Regions from separate parts of the Rossellomorea sp. ABR4_004 genome, predicted to be linked through region 1. Evidence: predicted binding sites of a transcription regulator. Region 1 holds the regulator's gene; each other region holds the start of a gene.
What was found. Region 1 encodes LexA, which represses DNA repair genes until DNA is damaged. Its sites were predicted from a motif close to CGAACATATGTTCG; they were not measured.
Positions count from the first base shown of each region.

Region 2: a site for LexA is predicted at 3,237-3,250, ahead of ACXAF2_RS03290 (Y-family DNA polymerase). Genes of this name have one in related genera too.
Region 3: a site for LexA is predicted at 2,889-2,902, ahead of ACXAF2_RS21670 (YhjD family protein). Genes of this name have one in related genera too.
Region 4: a site for LexA is predicted at 2,162-2,175, ahead of parE (DNA topoisomerase IV subunit B). Genes of this name have one in related genera too.

Region 1 is NZ_JBSWVM010000003.1:130,859-136,116, forward strand. It holds gene tkt (transketolase) at 1-250, opposite strand, end outside; gene ACXAF2_RS17730 (DUF896 domain-containing protein) at 436-669, opposite strand; gene ACXAF2_RS17735 (YneB family resolvase-like protein) at 775-1,425, opposite strand; gene yneA (cell division suppressor protein YneA) at 1,437-1,763, opposite strand; gene lexA (transcriptional repressor LexA) at 1,922-2,542, shown strand; gene glnA (type I glutamate--ammonia ligase) at 2,660-3,994, opposite strand; gene ACXAF2_RS17755 (MerR family transcriptional regulator) at 4,032-4,448, opposite strand; gene ACXAF2_RS17760 (methionine gamma-lyase family protein) at 4,588-5,258, opposite strand, start outside.
Region 2 is NZ_JBSWVM010000001.1:585,463-590,720, forward strand. It holds gene ACXAF2_RS03270 (aminoglycoside phosphotransferase family protein) at 1-724, shown strand, start outside; gene ACXAF2_RS03275 (iron-sulfur cluster biosynthesis family protein) at 821-1,153, opposite strand; gene ACXAF2_RS03280 (CDGSH iron-sulfur domain-containing protein) at 1,287-1,502, shown strand; gene ACXAF2_RS03285 (YolD-like family protein) at 1,557-1,889, opposite strand; gene ACXAF2_RS03290 (Y-family DNA polymerase) at 1,908-3,170, opposite strand; gene ACXAF2_RS03295 (EthD family reductase) at 4,067-4,369, shown strand; gene ACXAF2_RS03300 (glucose-1-dehydrogenase) at 4,433-5,218, opposite strand; gene ACXAF2_RS03305 (GRP family sugar transporter) at 5,231-5,258, opposite strand, start outside.
Region 3 is NZ_JBSWVM010000006.1:41,375-46,632, forward strand. It holds gene ACXAF2_RS21655 (TVP38/TMEM64 family protein) at 1-384, opposite strand, end outside; gene ACXAF2_RS21660 (hypothetical protein) at 627-752, opposite strand; gene ACXAF2_RS21665 (S9 family peptidase) at 755-2,725, opposite strand; gene ACXAF2_RS21670 (YhjD family protein) at 2,931-3,320, shown strand; gene ACXAF2_RS21675 (competence protein ComK) at 3,327-3,896, opposite strand; gene ACXAF2_RS21680 (IDEAL domain-containing protein) at 4,094-4,330, shown strand; gene ACXAF2_RS21685 (DUF421 domain-containing protein) at 4,468-5,133, shown strand; gene ACXAF2_RS21690 (hypothetical protein) at 5,195-5,258, opposite strand, start outside.
Region 4 is NZ_JBSWVM010000001.1:129,200-134,457, forward strand. It holds gene ACXAF2_RS00775 (ABC transporter permease) at 1-440, shown strand, start outside; gene ACXAF2_RS00780 (ABC transporter substrate-binding protein) at 464-1,363, shown strand; gene ACXAF2_RS00785 (CoA-binding protein) at 1,554-1,961, shown strand; gene parE (DNA topoisomerase IV subunit B) at 2,259-4,229, shown strand; gene parC (DNA topoisomerase IV subunit A) at 4,233-5,258, shown strand, end outside.

The DNA.
Region 1 (5,258 bases):
CGTCATAACCTGATAAATGAAGCAGGCTATATAATAGCATGGATCCATGACCAGCAGATAAAACGAAGCGGTCCCGGTTAAACCACTCAGGATTTTTCGGATTATGATTCATGAACCTTGTCCATAGGGCATACGCCATCGGAGCTGCTCCCATAGGCATTCCAGGGTGTCCAGAACCTGCTTTTTCAATTGCATCGATAGATAATGTACGGATTGTATTAATTGCTAACTGATCTGTGTTATCAAACATATGTCAGACATCCTTCCTTTTAATGTACCTTATTAATATTAATCTTCTTTGCTAGTTTATACAACTATCTTGAATGATAACATGACTTTATGATCGTTGAAAATAAAAAACCTTATGATTTCATAAGGGATGAAGATGAAAAAAACTGCCAGGTCCATATAAAATGGACCTGGCAGTTCAATCATTTAGTTCATTTTCTTCTTAGTCTGTATATCCTGAATCTTCTTAGGGGTCACTTCATTACCTTCCGGATCAAATATTCTTGTATTTTCAATGGTCCCTTTCATCGATTGACGAAACGTTTCCAGGTATTCTTTTCTCAACTTGGACTGCTCTTTTGCTTCTTGTTCGGTTAGTCCGCTACTCTTGGACTTCTTGGCAAGTTCATTGATTCGATTCATTTTTGTTTTTGAAAGCATCTATAAAAACTCCTTTATTGCATAGTAGGCAAAATCTAATACACAACTAATAGTAAAGCTTAATACTATCGTCATGTTACTAGATTAAAGGAGATAAAACAAGAGTTACGCATTTTCCAATGAAGACATATATTCTTTGAAACGCCTATGTACGGTAGCTTTGGAGACATCATACCCAAACCCTCTTAAAGTGGCTGCGATTTCAGCAAATGTCAGTTCGTTCTTTCTTAACCGAACAATTTCCTCAACGGGTACTTCAATCCGCTCTCTTCCTTCTGCATTCCCTTTGTTTTTCAGATTTTTATGAGGTTGAAAACCATTTTCCACTGCCCTTTTCATCCCTCGTCTGATTTTTAAATTATGGAGTTTCCTTTGATACTCCTCAACCATACTTACGATATTAATCACCATAGAATCTGATTCAGATAAGTGAAGCTCCCCACTATGTGTTTGACTGATAATCTTGACTTCCTCTTTTAATAAACAATGAATAAGAGCAATTTTGGCATTCCCTCTGCCAATTCTTGTTTCGTCCTGTATGAGAACAACCTCAATCGAATCCTCTTTAATCAAATCAAGAAGTTCAAGAACACCAGGGCGATCCAACTCAAAACCGCTTGCTTGATCTTTTATGATAGCAACAACTTCGTATTGGTGTTCTTGTGCTAACTTCACTAATTCCTCTTCTTGACGTTCCAAGGATGTTTCCTGTGTGTCTTTCTTTGTACTGACTCTGCAGTAAATTACTGCCTTCATCTTCTATCCCTCTATTCTTCGTTCATTACCAATTCATAGTTTGAATGGGTGGATAATGTTGGATTTTCTATAGGTAACACAAGCGATTCACCGGGTTTGATTGAGAATGATGTGAGATTATTTTCCTCTCCGACCCAAGCGATAAATTCTTCCACCGTCATAGAATATTCTTCATTGTACTGTTTGGCAATAGTCCAAAGTGTGTCTCCATCCTGAACGGTGATGCTTTGATATGACGGCTGGTTTGCCATGACCACTAGCAAATAGGCTGCAGATAAAAGAGCTAAAATAAATAATATAATAATGTAAGAGAAACGATTCCAAATGTGTGTTAACATAAAAAATACCTCCATACGAATGTTTGTTCTGTTTTTTGTTATATTCATTGTAATACGAACATTCGTTTGGTGTCAACAGAAATTCGAACTTATGTTTGTATCGGCTGGAAAGACATGCTATAATGGGAACATAAGATCTATAATAGAGGTGCGTGAACATGACAAAATTGTCTAAAAGACAGCAGGACATACTAGAATATATTAAAATTGCAGTAAGAGAAAAAGGGTACCCACCTTCCGTACGGGAAATCGGGGAAGCCGTTGGTCTTGCTTCTAGTTCCACCGTACACGGACATCTGGCCAGGTTAGAGAGTAAAGGTCTTATTCGCAGAGATCCCACTAAACCAAGAGCCATCGAAATCTTAAATCTTGAAGAGGATACGATACCGCGTCAGCGGGTTGTTAATGTTCCTTTAATCGGTAAGGTTACAGCGGGTCAACCCATCACGGCTGTTGAAAATGTCGAGGAATTCTTTCCACTGCCTGAGCGTATGGCACCTTCAGATGAACAGGTCTTCATGCTGGAAATCATGGGTGACAGTATGATAGAGGCCGGAATCTTGGATGGGGATTTTGTTATCGTTCGTCAGCAACAAACAGCGAACAATGGGGATATCGTCGTAGCGATGACCGAGGAAGATGAAGCGACTGTAAAACGCTTCTTTAAAGAAAAGGATTATGTTCGATTACAACCAGAGAATTCAACCATGGCTCCGATTATTTTACGAAATGTATCTATTTTAGGAAAAGTTGTCGGAGTTTATCGTCAAGTACATTAATATGTAATAAGCCGCTATGTATACATAGCGGCTTATATTTTTGATGGCCTAAAAAAAGAAGTGGGGGCAGCATTTGTGCTACCCCCACTCCATTTGAATAAATACACGTATTAAGGATTAATACATTTGAATGTATTGCTCGCGCTCCCATGGGTGTACTTGTGTACGGAACATATCCCATTCGATTTCTTTCGCTTCCACGAAGTGTTCGAAGATGTGTTCTCCAAGGGATTTAACGATTACTTCATTTGTTTTAAGATTTTCTAATGCAGCGTGTAAAGTTGCTGGAAGATCTACGATTCCCGCTTCTTCACGCTCTTTTTTATCCATAACATAAATGTTGCGGTCGATTGGCTTAGGAGCTGGAAGGTTATTCTTGATTCCGTCCAATCCAGCAGCCAGTAATACAGCCATCGCCAGGTATGGGTTTGCGGCCGGGTCAACACTACGGACCTCAACACGCGTGCTTAATCCACGGGAAGCAGGGATGCGGATTAATGGGCTGCGGTTACGAGCAGACCATGCAACATAACAAGGTGCTTCATATCCAGGTACTAAACGCTTATATGAGTTTACAGTCGGGTTCGTGATCGCTGTAAAGTCAGTAGCATGTTTAATGATACCTGCAAGGAATTGACGAGCTGTATCGCTTAATTGCAGATCTCCCTTTTCATCAAAAAAAGAGTTTTCCCCATTTTTGAATAGGGACATGTTACAGTGCATACCTGACCCATTAACACCAAATAGAGGCTTAGGCATGAATGTTGCGTGTAATCCATGCTTACGAGCAATCGTCTTAACCACTAGTTTAAATGTTTGGATATCATCACATGCTCTTAATGCACTTGCATATTTAAAGTCGATCTCATGTTGACCAGGAGCAACTTCGTGGTGAGATGCTTCGATTTCAAAGCCCATTTCTTCTAATTCTAATGCGATATCCCGACGGCAGTTCTCCCCTAAATCTGTAGGAGCTAAATCGAAATAGCCACCGTTATCGTTCAATTCTAATGTCGGCTCACCATTTACGTCTAATTTAAAGAGGAAGAATTCTGGCTCAGGTCCAAGGTTGAAGTCAGTAAACCCTAGCTCTTCCATTTGACTTAAGATGCGTTTTAAATTGTTACGCGGATCTCCTTCGAATGGAGTGCCATCTGGATTGTAGATATCACAGATCAGTCTGGCTACTTTTCCTTTTTCAGCTGTCCATGGGAATACTAACCAAGTGTCTAAATCAGGGAATAGGTACATATCTGATTCTTCAATTCGAACAAATCCTTCAATTGAAGATCCGTCAAACATCATCTTGTTATCTAGTGCCTTCTCAAGCTGACTAAGAGGGATTTCTACGTTCTTAATCGTCCCCAGTATGTCAGTGAATTGCAGTCGGATGAACTTTACACCTTCTTCATTCGCTAATCTTAAAACATCTTCTCGAGTATACTTTGCCATTTACGTGTTTCCTCCTCAAGTTTATTAAAGGTTTTATTTAATGAAAAAAGCGAGACATGTCACCTTGACGCAAAGATGCTTTAGTAAATCGACCGGAATGCATCAATTCATTTCGAAGTAATTTACGCAGCTCGTCATCGGATAGATCCTGTCGTGCTTTTTCTTCCTTTTCATTACTTACGTCAGATACTACTTTACTTTCATTATGACTGGATACCGCATATATCTTCTTAATCCCAGCCATGTTGATCCCTTGATCTAACAGATCCTTTACTTCCAATAACTTATCAATGTCATTCAAGGAAAAGAGCCTGCGATTCCCCTCAGTACGTGCAGGGCTGATCAATTGGTGCTCTTCATAGTATCGAATCTGACGAGCTGTTAGGTCCGTGAGCTGCATGACAATACTAATGGGGAATAATGCCATCGTTCGACGAATTTCACTTCCGCTCATCCTGATTCCTCCTTTTGTTTTCCTTCTTAACCTTATTATATGTAATGTAAGGAGTTCTGTCAATCAAATGTTAGATTTTCTTACATATGAATTCAGAAGAAAAGGATAGTCAGATTTAGACTATCCAATTACTATTTTATTATCCTTTTGTCACAGTGATTAAACCTTTTTCAATCAAATTATCTACTGCCGAGCAGACGGCAATTTTCACATGGGCGTAAGTTAATCCCCCCTGAACATATGCCACATAAGGTGGTCTTATGGGACCGTCTGCAGATAATTCAATGCTGGAACCTTGAATGAATGTTCCTGCCGCCATAATGACATCATCCTCATATCCCGGCATATAGTTGGGATATGGAGTAAAATGAGAATTAATAGGTGATGCAAGCTGGATTGCCTGACAAAACGCCACCATCTTATCTCTGTCATCGAACTGCACAGACTGAATTAAATCCGTTCGTTTAGCATGAGAACTTGGATTTGTATTCATGCCAAGTTCCGTTAAAAGCGCAGATGTGAAGACTGCGCCCTTTAATGATTGTGCCACCACATGTGGTGCCAAAAAGAAGCCTTGATACATTTCTTGCAAGCTATAAAGAGATGCCCCCGCCTCTGCCCCTATTCCAGGAGAGGTCATTCGATATGAACATGCGTCAACGTATTCTTTCTTTCCTACAATGTAGCCTCCGGTTTTAGCAAGGCCTCCACCAGGATTTTTGATAAGGGAGCCTGCCATTAAGTCTGCTCCTATGTGACAAGGCTCACTCTCTTCTACAAATTCTCCGTAGCAGTTGTCTACGAAGACGA
Region 2 (5,258 bases), on a different contig from region 1:
TGCAGTTCTAAAGATCGGGTATCCGAACAACGACTTCTCAAATGAGTTTCATGCTCTTCAAGATTTTCAAGGAAGGGGCATGGTGGAAGTTCTCGATTTCAATAAGGAGGAGGGATGGATTCTTTTAGATCGTCTGTTTCCTGGATTTTCCCTTCATTCTATTGAGCACGAAGAAGAAGTCCTCCATATCTTCACCCGTGTAGCCCAACGACTATGGCATAAGCCTGTCAGTTCTCATACCTACCCTACGGTTCACTCCTGGTCAAAGGGAATTGGGCGGTTGCGGGAAAGATTCAATGGTGGAAGCGGTCCCATTCCTGAAGAGCTTGTCTTAAAAGCTGAAACCCTCTTTCCTGAGTTACTCAACACCTCGACAGAGCTCTTTCTTCTACACGGTGACCTGCATCACGGAAACATTCTTTACTCCGAATCTTCCAGCTGGACGGCCATTGATCCCAAAGGGCTTATCGGAGAGAGAGAGTATGATTGTATTCAATTCATGCTAAATGAGTGGAAGAAATGGGATGCTCCCATAGAACTACTTCGATACAGAATTCAAACAATGACCTCTCTACTTTCCCTCTCTTATGAACGGTTGATTCTTTACGGGTTCTGTCATTCGGTTTTATCTGCATACTGGTCGATAGAGGACGGGATGGACGGGTGGAAGACTGGTGTTTCAGTGGCCCTCCTGTTTGAGGAATTGGTGAATGAACTAGATTAGTATCTATAGAACCAATTACCGCTGCTTTATCATAAATTGTTTTATATTATAAAAAGCCTCGGATCTTCGATGTTCTCAGATCTGAGGCTTTTATTTTCATTCTCCCGGAAACATCAAAAAGTTCATTCTCCCATTTATGATCTGGCCAGGACTCTTTAGCTGAAACGTATTGCTTTGTGAAGAAAAATCAATTTTTAACTCTTCGTCTAGGAATACCCTTTTTGATTTTTCTACCAGAATCGGATAGCTGTTCGTTTCTATCTTTATATCTTCACCTTCAACAGGGTGATGGACAAACCATAAGGTAGGAATACCGCTGACAACACAGCCGCAGCCTTCTGTATCGTATTTCAATTTAAGGTGACCATTCTGGGTTCCGATTTTATCTTGAATCTTTTTGGTTGCTTCGTTGGTTAGTTCAATTTTCATCCGACGACGACCTCCTCTATCCCTTATCCTATCACATTTCATTTGTTTCCTTTAGAATATTGCATTTTTCCTGTTTTCACTTTACTATCGATAAGGGGGATTCTTTTGTATTTTCTAGAAAGGGTGGTTTTTCATGGCAAAAGCTCAAATTAAAGTGAACGATAATGGTTCTTTTCGTGTAAGTGGCGACGTTGAACTGATTGATGCTGACGGAAATGTATTTCCAACGAAACAAGTGTTTACTCTTTGCCGTTGTGGTTTATCTACAAACATGCCGTTTTGTGACGCGTCTCATAAAGGAAAATTCGAATCATGTGTGCGCGCAGAAAAAGTATTGGACGAAGAGTAAATGGAATGAAAAGAGAGACTTCACCAGGATGAAGTCTCTCTTTTCATTGAGCTGTCAATCGAAAAAGCGAATGTCGACAATGCTAGCAAGTGGAATATAGTGTACGTCTTCAAACCTGTCTACGACGTGCAGCTTCCCTTCCAGTGAGTCGACATGATGAACGGTTCCAATCGATAATTGATGACGGTGCTTTACATAGTGAGTAATCGACACCAATTTACCAAATTCCATCGCCTCTGCGACGACTTCATTCATCCTGTCCAGTTCCTGCTCGTCAAGTTCGATCCTCTTCTCGTGCGTATCTTCCTTTGCCCAATCCCTCAGTAATTTCACGTGCTCCGGCAACATCATAGATGTCCATTTGATTCTTCCTCGGTCGCGGATCAATTCTCTCACCTCCTATATTTACGATTTATGTCCACCCACCAGGCGGGCACGATGCCTTGCTGTTCCTGCTTCTGTATAGGATACGGCCCGGAGAAGGGCTGCTGATCCATATTTATTTCGGATGCGGTCCACTACATACCCCAGCTCCCGCTTCTCCCATCGATTCGGCTCGAACAAAGAAATCTGCAAGGCCCCATCATCTACAATATTTGAAAGAGCGATGTTGATTTTCCGTACAGTTCTCCCGTTGTAATTCTCTTCAAACAACTCCAGGCATACACGATATAAATCCATGGTGATATTGGTCGGCTCCTCGATGGTCCGCGACCGGTGAAACCCTCCACCAAATTCTTCGTGACTGTAACCGACGCCAAAACTTATTGTTCTCCCCGCCTTGCGATGGGTACGGGCGCGTCTGGCGACTTCTTCACACATTTCTAAAATGACACGTTTGATTTCCTCTTTCTCCTTATAATCGCGCAGCAGGATCTGCCCCTTGCCAAAGCTGATTTGACCATCCATGATCGGAGCTCCTATTTCAGATAAATCAACTCCCCATGCGTGGTAATAAAGCTGATTTCCCATAACGCCGAACTTGGCCTCGAGCTTCTCCAGGTCATACTGCGCCAATTGCCCGACAGAGAAAATACCCATGCGATTGAGCGTTTTTTCCAAGCGTCCGCCAATCCCCCACATTTCACGTAAAGGCGATAACGGCCACAGCTTTTCCGGAACGTCTTCATAGGTCCATTCGGCGATCCCCTCTTTCTTTGCTTCGAGATCCAGGCAAAGCTTAGATAACAGCATATTGGGACCGATCCCTATGGCGCACGGCAGCTGAAACTCCCTTTCCATATCATCCTTGATTTTGCGGGCAATGGTCGTGGCATCCCCCCAGAGATTCGTCGCTCCATCAATCTTGATAAAACTTTCGTCCACGCTATACGTATGAATGGCATCTTTCGGTACGTAGCGATGGAACAATCGCGTCAACTCGGTTGAGATCCTGACGTACGTAGCCATTTTGGGCTCTACAAGACGGATGCGCGGGTCCTTTGGGATTTCAAACATCCGTGAGCCCGTTTTGATCCCAAAGTCCTTCTTCAGCCTGGGTGATGCCGCTAACACAATGCTTCCTTGGCGGTCCCTGTCCCCTACTACGGCCAAATGGCATTCAAGGGGATCGAGACCCAGCATGACAGCCGAACAGCTAGCATAAAAGCTCTTCATATCGATGCACAGAATCTTATGGTGTGGCAGCACACTGTAATCGACAGTCATATATTCGTCCTCCATTTTACCCAAAATAGAACAAACGTTCTTATATAGTATAGTTATGATTCTAACCGAATATACGTTCCCTTTCAACAAAAATTAATGGAAATAGAGAGAATAACAAGAAAAGCGGAGGCGGCTTGGTCAGGCCCGACAAGCACAACTGAAAAATCCCAAAAGGCGCTTTTCCTTATGGGATTTTTCAGTTGTGACCTCGAGGGACTAGCCGCCGGAGCTGGACAACAAGAAAAGCGGAAGGGGCTCGCCCTGGGGCGACAAGCATAAGACGAGTGACCCGGAAAGGCGCTCTTTGCCTTTTTGGGTCACTTGGCTTATGACCTCGAGCCCCAAGCCCCTGGAGCTGGACAATAGAAAAGCGGAGGCGGCTTGATCAGGCCCGACAAGCACAACTGAAAAATCCCAAAAGGCGCTTTTTGCCTTATGGGATTTTTCAGTTGTGACCTCGAGGGACTAGCCGCCGGAGCTGGACAACAAGAAAAGCGGAAGGGGCTCGCCCTGGGGCGACAAGCATAAGACGAGTGACCCGGAAAGGCGCTCTTTGCCTTTTTGGGTCACTTGGCTTATGACCTCGAGCCCCAAGCCCCTGGAGCTGGACATCAAGAAAAGCGGAAGGGCTTTGCCCAGAGGCGACAAGCATAAGGCGAACCTGCTGAAAAGGCGGGTTTTTGCCTTTTTGGCAGGTTTGACTTATGACCTCGAGCCTCTAAGCCCTGGAGCTGGACAAAAGAAAAGCGAAGGCGGCTTGGTCAGGCCCGACAACCATTTCAAAGATAGCCAAAGTCAAATACTGTCGAGATTTTTGATACGAAATGCATAGTCATATTTTCCTATAATTGCTAAAATTCAAATGAATACAAATTGTCAGGACGAGGAGGAGTAACATGGCGAAAGTGATTGTGATGTATGAAAAGCCCAAGGATCAAGAGGGATTCGAGGAGTATTACTTTAACACCCATATGCCGATTGCAGGAAAGGTCCCCCATGTAAAAAATGCGAACGTACAAAGGGTGGTATCCAATCAGAATACGGATTTGTCACTCTACCTAATAACGGAAATCGAGTTTGAAAACAAAACGGATATGAAAGAAGCGTTTGCTTCAGAAGAATGGAAAGCGGTTGAAGACGACGTTCCGAACTTCATGAAGTACTTAGAAAAGCCACCGATTATCACCATAGTCGATTAAGAATACTTATTCTGTGAAAAACAGAAAAGGCCAAAATCACATTTTGATTTTGGCCTTTTTCCATCAGCCTCTCCCGGCTTGGAATCCTGGATATTTCGTCATGCCCCCATCAGCGATGAGGGTGGTCCCTGTAACATAACTTGCCTGCTCTGAAGCCAAAAAGGCTGCACAGGATGCAATTTGCTCCGGTTCCCCGATATAGCCCATTGGAATGAGCTTTTCCACACCTTTTTTCTTTTCGGGATCGGAAAATTTTTCGGCATTGATGGGAGTATCAATGGCTCCGGGAGCAATGTTGTTTACCCGGATTCCATCGGGTGCGAATTCTAATGCAAGACTTTCCATTAATAATTTCACCCCGCCCTTACTGGCCGCATAATGAGCAAAGTGAGGCCAGGGAATGATTTCATGTACAGACGAAACGTTGATGATCGAGCCCTTGACTTTATGATCAAGCATGTATTTCGCTGCTTCGCGGCACCCGAGAAATGTACCGGTCAGATTGGTGTTGATGACTCTTTGCCAATCTTCAATGGGAAGGTTTTCAGAAGGGACTTCATTTTCAATCCCGGCGTTATTGACATATATGTCGAGGCGGCCATACGTCTCGTGCGCAAAATGGACAAAGCTCTGAACGTCTGCTTCTTTTGACACATCCCCTTGAATAATGGAGGCTGTTCCCCCTGCTTCTTCGATTTCCCTTACTAGTTCTTCAGGATTTTCTTCTTCTTTGAAATAATTAATGACCACTTTACAGCCTTCACTGGCAAATCGTTTCGCAATCGCCTTTCCTATTCCAGTAGCTGCTCCTGTTATAACGACAACCTTACCTGTTAAATCCGAATACATAGCCATTCCTCCTTAATCCTTCGTAAAGCCTAATAGAACA
Region 3 (5,258 bases), on a different contig from region 1:
ATTCACCACGGCAGACGGCGTAAACGGGAAGCATAAAAGGATGAACAATGGGCCAAACCCATGCTTGTCTACCCACTTCGTCAACCGCTTCACTTGGCGGTTCTTTCTTAGGAAGCGAAAGAATCGTGTTTCCCCATATCTTCGTACCAGTAGAAACACAATAAGTGCACCAAGCGTAGCGCCAATCCATGAAAACAGGAATCCCCACCATAACCCGAAGGCATTCGCATTGGCTGTCACAAACACGACCAGGGGCAGGAATGGAAGAAATGCTTCCAACAGCGGAAGCAGGATCCCTGGAATGGGTCCAAATGAGCGATACTGCTGAATCAGGTCCATCATATTCTCAAGCGTAAACCAGTCTTTAATCTTATTTATATCCATATTATATGTTTCCCCTTAAACGACCATGAACAAATAAACTCATTTCGTTATATCGTTACTTACTATTTTCATCATATCACACCGATTCAAGATTTCCACATTGTTCTCTATTGTTGGTTTTATTATTATAACCTTGCCTAATGAGAGGGGATGTAAACGTGCCAGGGTGGGGATTTTTTGCGTTGGGTTGTTGAATAGGCTGAGGTCAATATGATCGACCTCAGCCCATATATTATCGAGTTTTACATTTTATTATCGACTTTTAAATTATTCGCTCCCACCCACGTCCCAATTTTATCTTCAATTCCTGCTTTCCATATCTCCATAACAAAAAGCTGCCATCCCCATCCAGGAATGACAGCTCTCACCTCTATAAATGCTCCCCGAACCAATCCACTATTTCTTGTAACCTTGCTTCCCTCAAAGAAGGCTTTCCGGTCCTGGACAGATTGTGATTGGATTCCGGGAAACGTACAAATCTCACATCTTTCTTCTCACGTTTCAAGGCGATAAATAGTTGTTCCGCCTGCTCAATCGGACAACGGTAGTCCTTTTCGCTGTGAAGTATTAATAGGGGTGTGTTCATATTCTTCACATACGCAAGAGGTGAACGCTTCCAGAGGGTTTCAATGTCGCCAAGATCGCTTTGGATTTGCCATTCTGAGAAGTAGTAGCCGATATCACTCACTCCGTAAAAACTGATCCAATTGCTGATGGAGCGCTGGGTGGCTGCAGCTTTAAACTTGTCGCTATGACCGATGATCCAGTTGGTCATGAACCCTCCGTAGCTTCCACCGGTCACACCTAAGCGGGTTTCATCAATAAACGGAAATTCCTCAAGGGCATACTCGACTGCTGCCATGATATCTTCGTAATCCCCGCCGCCGTAATCGCCTCTTACGGCATCCACGAACTCTTGCCCGTAGCCATGGCTTCCTCTTGGATTCACATATAAAACAGCATATCCTTTACTTGCCAGCACTTGGAATTCGTGAAAGAACGTGTTCCCATACATGGTGTGGGGGCCTCCATGTATTTCGACGATAAGTGGATACTTCTTTCCTTCCTCAAAACCGACTGGCTTCATGATCCAACCCTGTACTGGCCAGTCTTTCGCACCAGTGTACATAAACGATTGGGGAGAAGATAATTCACGATTCCCCAGCAGGTCCCCGTTCAGGTTAGTCATTTTATTCAACTCACCACTAGGAACATGAAGAGTATATAATTCACCCGGTTCGGTCGGCTTGCTCATGGCAACGAGCATCACCTGTCGAGTTGAATCGAAGTCGTATCCATATACATGTTGTTCTTCCTGCAGCAGTGCAGGGTATATCGCCCCATCAATATGTGCGTAGTAAAGGACTGTGTTCCCTGCATCAGATGCCAGGAAATAGAAGCTTTCATTATCCTTTGACCATAGTATCCCCGTTTGTGATGAACCTTGGACACTGTCGCTATTAAGATAATCTCCTACGGGCAGATCCATGCCTTCTGTCAGGCAAATGGAATGTCCAGTTTCAATGTGGTGCAGCCACACCTTATTATGTGTCGCATTCTCGAATTCACGTCCGTGCCCTATGTAGGCAAGATGCTTTCCGTCAGGAGACCAAGCCGCTCCTCCGTAGTAACCCGATTCTTCATTGACCTTTTTGTATTCATTCATTTCAAGGTTAGAAATACACAAATCAGACTGGAATGAGAAATCCTTGTCTCCTGTTCGGTCCACTGAAAATGCAATATGCTTTCCATCTGGCGACCAGGAGTGAAGAGTGTAATCATGGATATCGTCCGTGACTCTTCTCATTTTTTTCGATGCCACCTCCACCACTACTATTTGCGAATAGCATTGGTCATCGAATCCTCGGTCATCACTTTTATATTTCATGCCAGTCGCAACGTATGGCTTTAATTTCTCTTCTTCGCCTTCTTTGTTTTCAAACGTCTCCCCTTTTTCAAGTCGGAGAGTGACTGAAATTTTCTCACCGCATGGAGACCAGACTGGATTTGAAACGCCTTTTTGGTAATTTGTCAGTTGTTCTGCTTCCCCTCCATCCCGGTGGATGAGGTATAGTTGATTCACACCGGAGCGATTGGATACAAAGGCGATCTTTCTACCATCAGGTGACCATATGGGAGTTGAAATCTTTTGTTCTCCGAAAGTCCATTGATGAGTGGTCTTATCCTGCAGACGGATGCTATGTAAGGTTGAGAAATACTCATTTTTTTCTTCACACATGAAGGTTTTGACATAAACGGCTTCATCTCCACTGGGGGACAATCTTGGATCTGATACGGCCTTTAACTCATAGAGATCCTGGATTTCAATCCCTTTATTCATGTTCAGGCACCTTCCTTTCTTCTATTCTCTTTATTGTTTCGACGTCAGAAATACTTTTTCCTTTATGGATAAAAATCCGATCTGCCCTTCATAATAGAAACAAATTCAAATTCTACAACTTTCGCTATTGAAAGTAAATCGAATTCCACGTAAAATGAAAATACGAACATTTGTTCTATATTAAAGTGAAAAGGAGTCTTTTCATATGACAAGGATCCCGGAGAACGACAGAAACATATTAGAACAGGCCATATATTTACCGATGGTGCTGACGATTTTGAATCGTGATCTGCAAATCGTAGACAGCAGCCCGTTTAAATTAAAACGGCCGTATTTAGAAATGATTGAGGAGACGATGAAGGTCATCCAAGGAGAACTTGCTCATGTCAAAAAGTACATGAGGACCAATAAGATGAAGGTTGAGCGAATTCAATCAGACGATGCCTTTACGATGTATATGTTTCTGTATAAGGGTTATGAGGAGCACCATAATTACTTTAATCCGCGCCTTCGAAACCGTGTGGAGGATTTAATGAGACATTATTTGTATCGTCGATTCCTGGAAACGAAAACTGATACAACAAAAGAAGCGTGATTCATCTCACGCATCGTTTTTTTTGATATTTCGATTAAGGTAAAACGTTTTGATAGTACTCATTTCGGTTTGAACCTTCGTATTATATTTACTTTCCATTTCTGCGACACGCTGTGTATAGGCGATACGCAAGTCCGAAGTACGAAGCATTTGATTTTCAAAGGAACTGTAAGAAATGGGAACCATACAGGACTCATTGTTTTGAAGAAAGACCCGTGTTGATCCATTTGTCGATCGTTCATACCCGCGAACATGTGAATGGGAAATCCAGGCGCATTCTTGCTTGACAGGAGAAGATGTTGGAAATAGATAAATGGACATTTGAGGATTCACCATGATGGGAGCTTTGTAGATGATACCCGTAAGTCTTTTGGTGCCTTCTTTTCTTCCTTCATAGGAGGAACCAAAGAATTCACAACTCTTCTTTAAAATATCGAACGGTTTGAATGGGGAGATTAGCACGTCATCTACCTCTATGATTTTGGTAAATGTCCTGGCACCGTACTCAATTGGCTGCAGGATCATCGTATGGGGATTCACTTCATATTCTTCTATAATTCGAGATTTTTCTCTCATTTCATCGCCTCCATTTACATTTTTCACCAAAATAATACCATAAATTTCGAGGGTTGTCTCGCATATTTTTAAAAATTCTGAAATTAATCACACGCTACTTCGCTAAGGATAAAAAATTATCAGAATATTTAATTTTTTGGTTGAATTTTTACTACTTACCCCATATACTAATAAAAAGAATTCAGGGGTGACCGTATATGGAAAACAAAAAGTCCTATACCGAAATGATGAAAGCTTCTGCCATGACCCGTAAGAAAGCCGCTGAGAGAAGTGTGATGGAGATCTATATCGACATGGTGCTGCATGAAAGCATTCTGATGACGCGCAAGACAAAACTCCTAACAGACATTGACGCCGCCCTGGATAAGAAAAATAAACCTCTGTTCATGAAATTATCAAAAGAATTAAACGAACTGAACCTAAGTTACGGATGATAAATAATAGCTGACTCTATACATGAGTCAGCTATTCCTTTTTTAATGGACGGGCCATTGGACCCTCCATTTCATGCATGACTTCAATTTAAATAGTACATCCTAAAGCTAACCTAAACACTTTTGGAGCGAATATGATGATCCTGCTAATAAAAGTACTTGTCCTCTACTTAATTACCATTGCCGCAATGCGACTGATGGGAAAATCCACAATTGTACAGATGACTCCCTATGATCTAGTGGCAATTATTATCGTTGGGACCATTGCCTCTGAACCACTGATCTCCACGGAATTCTGGCCAACCATCGCGGCTCTCGTCATTTTAGTAGGGCTTCATGTACTGTTCTCATTCATGACCCTAAGTCAATGGGGGAATCGCTTCTTCTTGGGTGAACCCACCTTACTGATTAAAAATGGGGAGATATTAGAGGATAATCTGGAGAAATCCAAGATCTCGCTGATCCAATTAACCTCCATTCTACGCTCTCAAGGTTACCCCAAAATTTCAGATGTGGACTACGCCATGCTCGAGCCGATCGGTGAAGTGAGCGTCATTCCAAAGGTGGAAAACACCCCTGTTACCGTCCAGCATCTCGACCTTAAAATTGATGACGAGGGATTGCCGATTTCAGTGATTGTGGATGGTAAAATCCAAACGCGGAACCTGAAGCTTCTTGGCAAATCGACAGAGTGGCTGGAAACACAACTAACAAACTCAGGACTGCATCATAAAGATGTAATTTTCGCCTATATGACAGAGAAAGCGAAGAACTTGATTATTAATAAAAGAGAAAAAGCCTAGTCTTTTAAGAGACTTGGCTTTTTTCTGTATGGTCGCATGTTGTAATCAATTCTAGGAACATCTAATGTAGTAAATTCCCATAAATTTTAATCGTAAAGTATAATGCCACGGCGGTATAAACGAAA
Region 4 (5,258 bases), on a different contig from region 1:
TTTTTGGTTTTCTCATTCCCCTATTAGGTACAGGCAGTATCACAGCGATTATTGCCCTGACCGTATATGCACTCTTACCGATTCTCAGGAACACGTACACAGGGATCATCGGTGTTGATGAGGGAGTCATAGAAGCCGGCAGAGGGATGGGTATGACAAATTCACAGCTACTGTTTAAAGTGGAGCTTCCTCTCGCCCTGCCGTTCATTATGGCGGGTATCAGAACCGCCACTGTCTTAACGGTGGGAGTCGCGACGCTTGCAACCTTTGTAGGAGCGGGGGGACTGGGTGATCTCATTTACCGGGGACTATCCACCTGGAATAATTCTTTAGTACTTGCAGGGGCCATTCCTGCTGCCTTACTTGCACTTTCTTTTGATTTTTTATTAAAACTACTCGAAAGAATGACAACACCTAAAGGATTAAAAGCACGAAAATAAAGCATATTCAAAGGAGAGTAAGAATGAAAAAGAAATTAAAACCATTTATTTTATTAATAGCCCTATCCTTCGTGATCGCAGGTTGCGGAAATGGAGGGGGCAAAGATACCATTACGGTTTCAGGCAAGATGTGGACTGAACAGTTTATTTTAACGCAAATGATGGCTGAACTTCTTAAAGAGAAAACAGACCTGGATGTTAAAGTGGAAGAAGGACTCGGGGAAGTATCGATTTTGACACCCGCTCTTGAAAAAGGCGACATCGACGTATATATCGAGTACACAGGAACCGGACTTGAAGCGGTGTTAAAAGAGCAGGCGAAGGAAGGGGCTACAGCTGAAGAAATTCTATCTCAAGTACGTAAAGGATACGAAGAAAAGTTCAATGTGACATGGTTAAAGCCACTGGGATTCGAAAACACGTATACCCTTGCTTATACACAAGATCAGGACTTTGATGCCAAAACCTTCTCTGACCTTGTTCCCCTATCGAAAGATTTAAGTTTTGGTGCACCGCATCAATTCTATGAACGTGAAGGTGATGGGTACGATGCATTTGCAGAAGCATACGGTTACGAATTCAAAGAGAAAGAAAGCTTTGACCCGAACATTATGTATGAAGCGGTGAAGAACGGAGATGTAGATATTATTCCGGCCTTTACAACCGATGGAAGAATACAACGATACAATCTGAAAACAACTACGGATGACAAAGGATTTTTCCCACCATATGATGCCGCTCCTATCATCCGTCAGGAAGTTCTGGAAGATCATCCTGAAGTAGAAGAAGTCCTGAATGAATTAGCTGGACAAATTTCTGAGGAAGAGATGAGTGAGATGAATGCCAAGGTGGATATGGATAAACAAGATCCTAAAGATGTAGCGCGTGAATTTCTCCTATCCAAGGGATTAATTGAAGAGTAAAATGTTAAGAAGTGTCAGAATGGATAGAGGAAAATCAACACGTCCTTTGTCCATCTGACACTTCATTCTGTTTAGATATTTTTATAAAATTTCGAAAAATTAAAGGGAAATATGGTATAAAAGAAGAATAGGACTTAAGGAACAGTCAAGAGTGAATGTATAAGGAACCACGAAGGAGTTGTAAACATCTATGGAAAACCCATCCCGACAAGAAATCGGAAACATTCTTAAACAATCAAAACGCATTGCTGTGATCGGATTAAGTGACAATCCTTCACGAACATCTTATATGGTCTCAAAAGCGATGCAGGATCAAGGCTATGAGATTATCCCTGTGAATCCAACCATTGATGCCGCATTGGGCGTTAAAGCCGTATCTTCTCTGAAGGAGATTGAAGGACCGATTGACATTGTCAATGTATTTCGACGCTCAGAATTTCTACCACAGATCGCGATAGAATTTGATGAAATCGATTCTAACGTGTTTTGGGCGCAACAAGGTGTAATGAATGAAGAGGCTTATCGCTTTTTGAAAGAACGTGGGTATACAGTCATTATGGATCGCTGTATAAAGGTTGAACATGCTTTAACCAAATAACTCTCACTCGTAACAAGCGGCTCTTACCGCTTGTTTTTTTTCGGGTGGACTTTTCTTCTTTCAGCACTAAAAAAACCGGTCCCAACTTAAGAAAACAGTCCGATATAAAAGCTGTTCAAGGAAATTACATTTGCGAAAATCAAATAAAACGCTACAATATAGCATAGTGGTTTACCTCAGAAATGATCAAAACAGGTAAACGAACAAACGTTCTTATGTTATAGTTAACATATACATAACCAATACTACCGTACAAGCACTATTTACGGTTAGAGAAGTTTTGAAAGGGGAATGTTCGTGGCCAACCAGAATAAGACCATGGATTACAATGATGATGCCATTCAAGTTTTAGAAGGTTTAGAAGCCGTACGTAAGAGACCTGGAATGTATATAGGCTCTACAGATTCAAGAGGATTGCATCATTTAGTATACGAAATTGTCGATAATTCGGTGGATGAAGCATTAGCAGGCTTCGGAAATGAGATTATTGTAACGATACATAAGGATAATAGCATCTCAGTTCAGGATAAAGGACGCGGGATGCCTACTGGAATGCATAAACTTGGCAAGCCCACTCCTGAAGTCATCTTGACTGTGCTGCACGCAGGAGGGAAATTCGGACAAGGCGGGTACAAGACGAGTGGCGGATTGCATGGTGTAGGTGCCTCAGTCGTAAACGCCCTATCGGAATGGCTTGTTGTGACGATTGAAAGAGATGGAACGAAGTATGAACAGCGTTTCACAAAAGGTGGAAAACCGGAAACCACTCTTGAGAAAATCGGAAAAACAAAGAAATCAGGAACGTGTATCCATTTCAAACCTGATCCAGAGATTTTCAGTAATACCTCCTATAATTATGAAACACTATGTGAGCGTTTAAGGGAATCTGCATTCCTTCTTAAAGGGTTAAAAATCGAAATCATTGATGAGCGTCATGATCAGAAGGAAGTCTTTCACTTTGAGAGCGGGATCCAGGCCTTTGTTCAATACTTGAACGAAGAAAAAGATGTTCTTCATAACGTAGCTTTCTTTGAAGGGGAAAATCATACCATCGAAGTGGAGTTCGCCTTTCAATTTAATGACGGGTTCTCAGAAAACATTCTGTCATTCGTGAACAATGTTCGTACAAAAGACGGAGGTACACATGAAGCCGGAGCAAAGACAGCCATGACCCGTGTCTTTAATGAGTACGCCCGAAAAGTTGGGATTTTAAAAGATCGGGACAAAAATCTTGAAGGGACCGACATTCGTGAAGGCCTGGCCAGTATCGTGTCTGTGCGTATACCGGAACATCTCCTTCAATTTGAGGGGCAGACGAAAGGAAAGCTTGGAACGAGTGAAGCACGTTCAGCCGTGGATGCAGTTGTTTCGGAGCACCTTTTATATTTCTTAGAAGAAAATCCCGATACAAGTTCCCTTCTTATTAAAAAATCCATTAAAGCCGCCCAAGCACGGGAAGCAGCACGTAAGGCAAGGGAAGATGCGCGTAACGGAAAGAAACGAAAGCGATCTGAAACCGTTCTATCTGGTAAATTAACGCCTGCTCAATCGAGAAATCCAGCCCGTAACGAGCTCTATCTTGTGGAGGGTGATTCTGCGGGAGGTTCAGCGAAACAAGGTCGTGACCGTAAATTCCAAGCGATTCTTCCACTTCGGGGGAAAGTCATCAATACTGAAAAAGCAAAGCTTCAGGATATCTTCAAAAACGAAGAAATCAATACAATCATACATGCGATAGGTGGTGGAGTCGGTCCGGAATTCAACGTCGGCGACATCAATTATGACAAAATTGTCATCATGACCGATGCCGATACAGATGGAGCCCATATCCAGGTTCTATTGCTGACCTTCTTCTATCGCTACATGAAACCATTATTAGAAGCAGGGAAAGTATATATTGCACTTCCTCCTCTCTACAAAGTAAGTAAAGGTACAGGAAAGAAACAAAAGCTTGAATACGCATGGACGGATGAAGAGCTTCAAGGAGCCATTTCTAAAGTTGGTAAAGGCTATATGATCCAGCGCTATAAAGGTCTTGGAGAAATGAACGCCGATCAGCTATGGGAGACAACGATGGATCCTGAAACACGTGCACTGATCCGTGTCCGCATTGATGATGCTGCCCGGGCTGAGCGTCGCGTGACGACCCTTATGGGAGATAAAGTAGAGCCGCGCCGTAAATGGATTGAAAGCAATGTAGCCTTCGGGTTAGAAGAAGATGGAAGTATTCTTGAAAATGAAAACATTACGGTCGCAGAGGAGGGTTAATACATGACAACTGTAGAAAGATATCAAGACTTACCTCTAGAGGAGGTACTTGGCGACCGATTTGGACGTTATAGTAAATACATCATCCAAGAGCGTGCATTACCTGATGCACGCGACGGGTTAAAGCCTGTACAAAGACGTATCCTTTACGCTATGTACGTGGATGGTAACACCCAGGAAAAAGGGTTCCGAAAATCAGCAAAAACCGTTGGTAATGTTATTGGTAACTACCATCCACATGGTGATACATCTGTGTATGATGCCATGGTGCGTATGAGTCAAACGTGGAAAGTGCGTAAATATTTAGTCGAGATGCACGGAAATAACGGAAGCATCGACGGAGATCCGCCTGCTGCCATGCGTTATACAGAGGCTCGACTTTCTGCTATCTCCATGGAGCTCTTGCGTGATATCGATAAAAAAACCGTGGACTTTGTACCAAATTTTGATGATACATCCAGTGAACCGACTGTTTTGCCTTCACGTTTTCCGAACCTCTTAGTTAACGGTTCTACTGGTATCTCTGCAGGATATGCAACTGACATTCCACCTCATCACCTTGATGAAGTCATTGATGCGACAATTATGCGCATGGAAAAGCCACAAAGCACGGTGGAAGATTTAATGACGGTCTTAAAAGGACCTGATTTTCCAACAGGGGGCATCATTCAAGGGGTAGACGGCATCAAAAAAGCCTACGAAACCGGAAAAGGAAAAGTCGTTGTTCGTGGAAAAGCTGATATTGAAAGCATCCGTGGAAGTAAACAACAGATCGTCATTACGGAAATTCCTTATGAGGTAAACAAAGCGAATCTCGTCAAGAAAATGGATGAATTCCGTGTAGATCGCAAAGTGGAAGGAATTGCAGAAGTTCGTGATGAAACAGACCGAGATGGGATGCGCATTGTCATTGAGTTAAAGAAAGATGCAGATGCTACTGGCGTCTTAAACTACCTCTATAAAAACAGTGATCTTCAAATCGCCTATAATTTTAATATGGTTGCGATACATAACCGTCGTCCTAAACTA